Regions from separate parts of the Neomicrococcus aestuarii genome, predicted to be linked through region 1. Evidence: riboswitches for the same ligand, from Rfam matches in the RefSeq annotation. Region 1 holds a riboswitch; the other holds the start of a gene.
The links. Region 1 has a riboswitch for S-adenosylmethionine ahead of HD598_RS06170 (ABC transporter substrate-binding protein). Riboswitches for the same ligand answer to the same signal wherever they lie in the genome.
Positions count from the first base shown of each region.

Region 2: it holds a riboswitch for S-adenosylmethionine, as region 1 does, so the genes downstream of both, HD598_RS00985 (bifunctional o-acetylhomoserine/o-acetylserine sulfhydrylase) here and HD598_RS06170 (ABC transporter substrate-binding protein) in region 1, are expected to answer to the same signal.

Region 1 covers NZ_JACHDR010000001.1:1,397,473-1,400,877, forward strand. The annotation lists gene HD598_RS06170 (ABC transporter substrate-binding protein) at 1-1,344, opposite strand, end outside; SAM riboswitch class I at 1,462-1,552, opposite strand; gene HD598_RS06175 (response regulator) at 1,690-2,379, opposite strand; gene HD598_RS06180 (hypothetical protein) at 2,465-2,656, shown strand; gene HD598_RS13755 (sensor histidine kinase) at 2,824-3,405, shown strand, end outside.
Region 2 covers NZ_JACHDR010000001.1:222,772-226,176, reverse strand. The annotation lists gene metX (homoserine O-acetyltransferase MetX) at 1-659, opposite strand, end outside; gene HD598_RS00985 (bifunctional o-acetylhomoserine/o-acetylserine sulfhydrylase) at 662-2,026, opposite strand; SAM riboswitch class IV at 2,069-2,183, opposite strand; gene HD598_RS00980 (VOC family protein) at 2,347-2,988, shown strand; gene HD598_RS00975 (glycosyltransferase family 2 protein) at 3,083-3,405, shown strand, end outside.

The DNA.
Region 1 (3,405 bases):
CTGCCGCGTTCCAAAGAATTCAATTTTTGGATCCACCAAGGCGTTAGTCAAGAACGTGTTGTCGCCGGCCCTGTTCACCAGCTTCACGCCAATCGCACGCCATTGCTGTTCAATAAGCTCGAAAGCCGGCTTGATCACAACGGAGTTGTTGGACGAGGAGACTGTCACTTCTAAGTCTTTCCCGTCCTTCTCCCGAATACCGTCGGCACCAACCTTCCAGCCGGCTTCATCGAGCAACTTCTTAGACTTCTCCGGGTCATACGCAAGTTCAGCAGACAAGTCCACGAATCCTGGCGCCTTGTGGTTCACCACTGAGGCGGCGATTTCATATGAGTCAGAAAGAACGGTGTCCTTAATGGCTTGTCGATCAATTCCAACCTGGAGTGCTTGGCGCACCTTAACATCGGCAAGCTTTCCCGATCCGATGCGTACAGCGGCCATATTGGCAGTCAAGTCAATTCCGGATGCAGGGTAAACCGTTCCGCCCCCAGCCGTGAGGGTCTGCTCATCGACGGGTTGGAGACCACGAACGAGATCCACTTGACCGGACTGCGCAGCGCCCGCGCGGTGAGCAACTTCTGGCAGATACTTGATCACCAGTTCATCAATGTAAGCCGCACCTTGGTTTTCAGCGGTTTCGGGAGCCCACTTATAGTCCGCCCGTTTTGAGAAAACGACTTCCTCGTCAGCCTTTTCAGATTTGAAAACAAACGGCCCGGAGCCAACGATTTTAGAAATTGAGGACTGACCAGCATTGTCGAGTTTCAATGTCTCTGGCGCAACAAGCCCTGCCGTTACCGAGGTCGTTGCCCGTAGGAAATTAGCGTCCGGGCGCTTGAGCGTTACTCGAACCTGATTCTCGCCAACAACCTCTGAAGATTTGTATGCCGAGAAGTCCACGTTCGGCTGGATCTGAGCAGATTCGATGCCCAAACCAAGCGCATCGAAGTTTGCCTTGACTGCGGCAGCATCGAGTGCGGTACCGTTCGAGAATGTCACACCGTCACGAATCGTGAACGTGTACTCCGTTTTCGCTTTGTTGCTCTCGAACTTGGAGGCGATCCAGCCGACAATTTCGCCGGTCTCTGGGTCGTAGTAGGTCAAGCGGTCCAGAACGCTATTTAGCACGTTGGCCTTCTCATAGAAGCGAGCAGCCTGAGTTTGCCAGTTATTGATCGGCGTAACTTCGGCGTAGGTGAATGTTCCACCGCTTACCGGAGACCCGTCCTCGCTAGCACGATTAGTGGCGCTGCTCGGGCTTCCGCTGCTACTGCAAGCCGTCAGTGATAGCCCCAATACGGCGATAGTGGCAGACGTTTTGAATGCCAAGGTCTTGAATCGCATTGCTGATCCTCTCGGTTTTATCCGAGGATTACGCACCGATTTCGTTCGCAGTTACCCACGACAGGACCATAACTTTGAAAGTCTTTCCAAAGGTTGGACCGAGGCGAAATGAGGCAGTCTCCATCGGTCCTGGCGGTAGCACCGGCCTCCAAAGAGGTGGTTGCTGCGACGTCACGGAGCCAGGTCTCTCGGTCGCTCTTGATGGTGTGTTGTTGTGGCTCTAGCTAATCGCAGATTCTTCGATAACGCAACTCAAGAATTATGTTGCTCGAAATAATTCGCAACTAAGGCGAGGTTTCATCGCGTAACTGAAGCTACGTCGTCGTACCTATTCAGGCTTTAGTACTAGTTGCGGTCCAAATTCGGAGTGACGAGACCCCACTGCATAGCAACAATCAATGCCTGCACGCGATCGCGAACGTTGAGCTTGGCCATCGCCCGGCTCAAGTACAACTTCACGGACGCTTCCGAATAGCCCAAGCGGGCTGCGATCTCAGCGTTGTTGTAACCGTTGGCAAGATACTGAAGAACCTCGAGTTCTCGGTCGCCGAGTTCGGGACGCTGCGCACCGAGCCCGTTTGTCGCCGGCTGCGACATCACTTTGGCCACCAGCTTGCGGCTCACGGCCGGGGAAAGCACCGATTCCCCCGCATAAACGGAACGAATGGCAGACAGCATGGACTCCGGTGTGGTGTCCTTGACCAAATACCCGGCGGCGCCAGCGCGCAAAGCAGGAATCAAATATTCTTCGGAAGAGAACGCTGTAACCGCCAAAATTTTCACGTCCGGGAATTTCTCAACGATCTTCGCCGTCGCCTCAATTCCATCCATCTCCGGCATTTGAAGATCCATGAGGACAACATCCGGATTCAAAAGCTCCACGTGATGCACCGCCTGAGCCCCATTGCGGACCTCACCCACACACTCAAAACCGTCGGCAATGTCAATGATGGTGCGGAAAGCTTGCCGCATGAGCGACTCGTCGTCGGCGATGAGAACTCGGATGGGGGCGTCTTCTGCGGGAGCATCAAGCATGGCGTCATTGTAGACACGCCGTTCGCCGCAAACTTTAGACGAATGGCTAATTGCGTCGATATTAAGACTTGGGACAATTAGAGGTATGAAATCCATTTCCCGCTTCGCCGCAGCCGCCATCATCACCGTAGCCGCCTTCGCACTTCCAGCTTCCGCAACCGCACTCGAAGTCCCTACCACCAGCATCAGCTCCAAGAGCATCATCATGCCGACCGGCTACTCCTGGGACATCTCTCAGTGGTTCTGCCGCACTTACGGCGCAATGTGCCCACGCTAAATCTTCACTGATCCGTCCAGCTCGTTCTTACGAACGGCTGACTTCATAGCGCAGCGAGTCACTTTCGCCTCACACACTCCACGGTGGCTTGCTTCTCCTCTGATTCACATCGGCGCTAGTCAGCCGTGATTTCAAGACGGGTTGACTACTTCCGTAAAGTCTTATCCGTGGACTCTTCCTCCTTCTTCCAAACCGCCTATCACGCACTGAGTAACGCGGTTCGTGAGTTTTTTCGCGCGCGGAAAGTAGATAAGTTCACGCTCAGCATCGTGTCGATCATCGTGGTGGCTTACACCGCCACTGACATCGTCACGCTCTTTGTTGAGCAAGACCCTGACATACGTTCACGGACTTCCAATAGCGCCAATGCCGCTTTGGTGTTCCTTGCCGCCACGGGCTTCATGTGGATTCGATCCACCGTTGCCGGCGTTATCGCCATGAGCGGTTTGGCGCTGTCTCTGACCATTCATGAGTACAGCTACGCCATCATTGTGACGCCGCTGATCTTCGCAGTCTTGGTGGCAACAGCTAACCGCATCTTCATTGGCGCCTTCGTGGCAGCCTGCGCGGCGTGGTCTATCGGAATCTGGTCTACCTGGCCAGACGACCGCCCCATTCTGTACTTCAGCATCCCCCTCTTGGCCGTGGGTGCACTGATCGGCACCTTGATTCGACGCGGGTGGAACACTCAGGCGCGGCACGATGCCGAACTCGAGGAGATGCGGATTCGGCAGATCGAAGCGAGCTCG
Region 2 (3,405 bases), 1.2 Mb from region 1:
CCCGCGGAAGGCGAGCTGGCGGCGTCGTAATAATCCCCGGAACGGTACTGCGGATCCAAACGAATCGCGGCCGTCTGAGCCTGAGCGAAAGCGATCTGCTCGGCGGTGGACTTCGCGCATGCCGCAACGACGACGCAGTGGTTTACTTTTTCCGGCGCCGTGACAGCCCATTCAAGAGCTCGCGCGCCACCCATCGAACCACCCAGAACAGCGTGGAACCTGGTGATTCCCAGCTTCTCGGCCAAACGCAGCTCGAGATTCACTGAGTCGCGAATGGTGGTGAAGGGGAAGCGACTCCCCCACGGTCGACCGTCCGGAGCGATCGAGGCCGGACCGGTGGATCCGTAGCAAGAACCGATCATGTTGGGAGCCACCACAAAGTAATGGTCGGTATCAACAATCCCGCCAGGGCCTACGAGCTGATCCCACCATCCGGGTTCAGCCGACTCGCCGCGTGCAACGTGGGTGTCACCCGTGAGCGCGTGAAGCAACAGCACCGCATTGGACGCGTCCGCATTCAGCGTTCCCCACGTCTCGAACGCAAGCTTGACGTTCGGCAGGTAACCACCGGTTTCGAAGGTGTAATCCCCCACCTCGACGAATTGGAGGTGACCGTCGGGGGTGGGCTGCTCTTGCGAGTCGATCTCTCTAATCGTCAAGGTCACGCGCTCTCCCCTGCAACCACTGGGCCTGTCTGAATCCCCTGATCGCGACCCTTCAGGACGCGCTCGAAGCCGAGCTTGAGGTCATTGATGATGTCAGTGATGTTCTCGATTCCCACTGACAAGCGAACCAATCCCGGGTGCACGCCAGCCTGTAGCTGCTCTTCCTCGGTGAGCTGGGAGTGCGTGGTGGAAGCGGGGTGAACCACGAGCGATCGAACGTCGCCGAGGTTCGCCACGTGGGAGTGCAGTTCCAGCGAATCAACGAAGAGCTGGCCTGCGTCCTTGCCACCCTTGATGTTGAACGCCACGATGGCGCCCGAGCCCTTCGGCGCATACTTCTTTCCAAGCTCGTGCCACGGGCTCGAGGGTAGACCTACGTACTGGACGCTTTCTACCTGTTCGTGGCTTTCAAGGAATTCTGCGACCTGCTGCGCGTTCGAAACGTGGCGTTCCATGCGCAGGCTCAGCGTTTCCAAGCCCTGCTCAATGATGAAGGCGTTGAAAGGGCTCAGCGAGGAGCCGAGGTCACGCAGCAACTGGACGCGTGCCTTCAGGATGTAAGCGAGATTGGCGCCAAGGGCACCGTTGACGCCCAAGTCTCTCGCGAAAACCAAGCCGTTGTAGGACTCGTCAGGGGTGTTGAATCCCGGATACTTCTCTGGATCCTTGCCGAAATCGAAGTTGCCGGAGTCCACAATGACGCCACCAATAACGGTTCCGTGCCCACCCAAGTACTTGGTTGCACTGTGCACCACAATGTCCGCGCCGTGCTCGATAGGACGGATGAGGAATGGTGTGGCCAGCGTGTTGTCAACGATCAGCGGGACGCCAGCTTCGTGAGCAACGTCAGCGACCTTCTGGATGTCCAGAACATCCTGGCGAGGGTTGGAGACGGTCTCGGCGAAGAAGGCCTTGGTGTTGGGCTTGACGGCTTGCTTCCACGATTCGATGTCATCCGGGTTCTCAACGAAGGTGACCTCGATGCCAAGCTTCTTGAGCGAATGCTTGAAGAGGTTCTGCGTTCCACCGTAGAGAGACGGGCTCGCAACGAGGTGATCGCCAACTTCAGCCAAGTTCAGGATGGAGAAGGTTGTGGCTGCTTGACCGGACGCCAGCAAGAGCGCGCCGACTCCACCTTCAAGGGCTGCGATGCGCTGCTCCACCACGTCCTGCGTGGGATTGCCAATGCGCGTGTAGATAGGTCCAAGATCCTGCAGTGCAAACCGGGCGGCCGCCGTTGAGGCGCTCGGAAACTGAAAGGACGTGGAAAGGTAAATAGGGAGCGCGCGAGCACCCGTGCTGGGATCGGGCGTCTGACCTGCGTGAATCTGAAGCGTTTCGAAGTTCCATTGCTGGGACATGTCCATCTCCTCAAAAATCTGAGGGTGCTCCCATGAATGGTTGCACCGCGTTTGTCCTGCACACTTCGTGCAGGGCCTGGTCTTCACCCGGGGCACCCCACCGCGGTTGGAGGGTTGCCGGCCAGCAAGCCGGGGCTATCTGCTGGCACTCATGACCTAGTTCATTTTCACTGGTGGATCGAGGCTTTTCAAGCCAGAGCCAATATTGCTTCATACTGCTCAACGAATTTTGGGCCTCCAATCTTTCGTCACTTCACATCACGATGTAACTTAGGCCACCCTAATTCGTGCCTCAATTCTGTAAGTGCCAAGATGGAGCAATGAGACTTGATCACGTTTCCTATGCATGTGGCCCTGACGGACTTGAGAAGACCGCCAACCGGATTTCCGAGGCGCTAGGACTCGAGTTCGTCAAAGGCGGTGTTCACCCGCGATTCGGCACGCGCAATGTGATCTTCCCGTTGAAGAACAGCCAGTACCTCGAAGTCGTTGAGGTCTTGGACCACCCGTCTTCTTTGAAGGCGCCTTTCGGTCAGGCCGTTCGCGCTCGCTCCGAAATGGGCGGCGGATGGATGAGCTGGGTCATCGCCGTCGATGATTTGGCACCTTTCGAGGAACGCCTCGGCCGCGGCTCCGTCCCCGGCAACCGTCGCTTCCCTGACGGCCGTGAACTCTTGTGGCAGCAGATCGGCATCAATGACGTGATCGCTGATCCGCAGGTTCCTTACCTTCTCCGTTGGGACGAAAGCACCAAGGAGCTGCACCCGTCTGGGGCGCTCGAAGCCGTGGGCAGCATCGACCGCATCACCATTGCAGGCTCCGCTTCGCGCGTACGCGAATGGCTTGATTTGCCGGCCGACGATGTGGTGGAAGAAGTCACCGTGGAGTTTGTGGCGCCTTCCGGCGCTCCGGGCATTCTGTCCGTGGAGTTTGAGACGCCTAAGGGTACGGTCACGCTTTAGTGGGCCACGGTCCCAAGTACTTCACGATGTCATTTGTGGGACGGTTTTCTGTCACAAAAGCTCTTCCTGAAGTATCCATAAATAGAATCCAAATGTGAATAATAGCGTGGGCTTAGAAGTCTTTTCTGTCATTATCCCGACTTTGCAACGCTCTGGAGATCTGCGCGCGATAGTGAATCAGTGCGCTAAGCATCCACTAGTTCTTGAGATTCTAGTTATTAACAACTCATCGACGCCATTGTTCTGGGAGTCGCCCAAAGTACGCGTCTTACAACAGGACGAGAACATTTTCGTGAACCCCGCCTGGAACTTGGGCGCAAGAGAAGCGCAAGGAAAGTACCTTGCTATTGTCAACGACGATGTTCGCTTTGATGACGAAATTTTCGACTACTGCGCCAAGATCTTAGACAGAGGCCT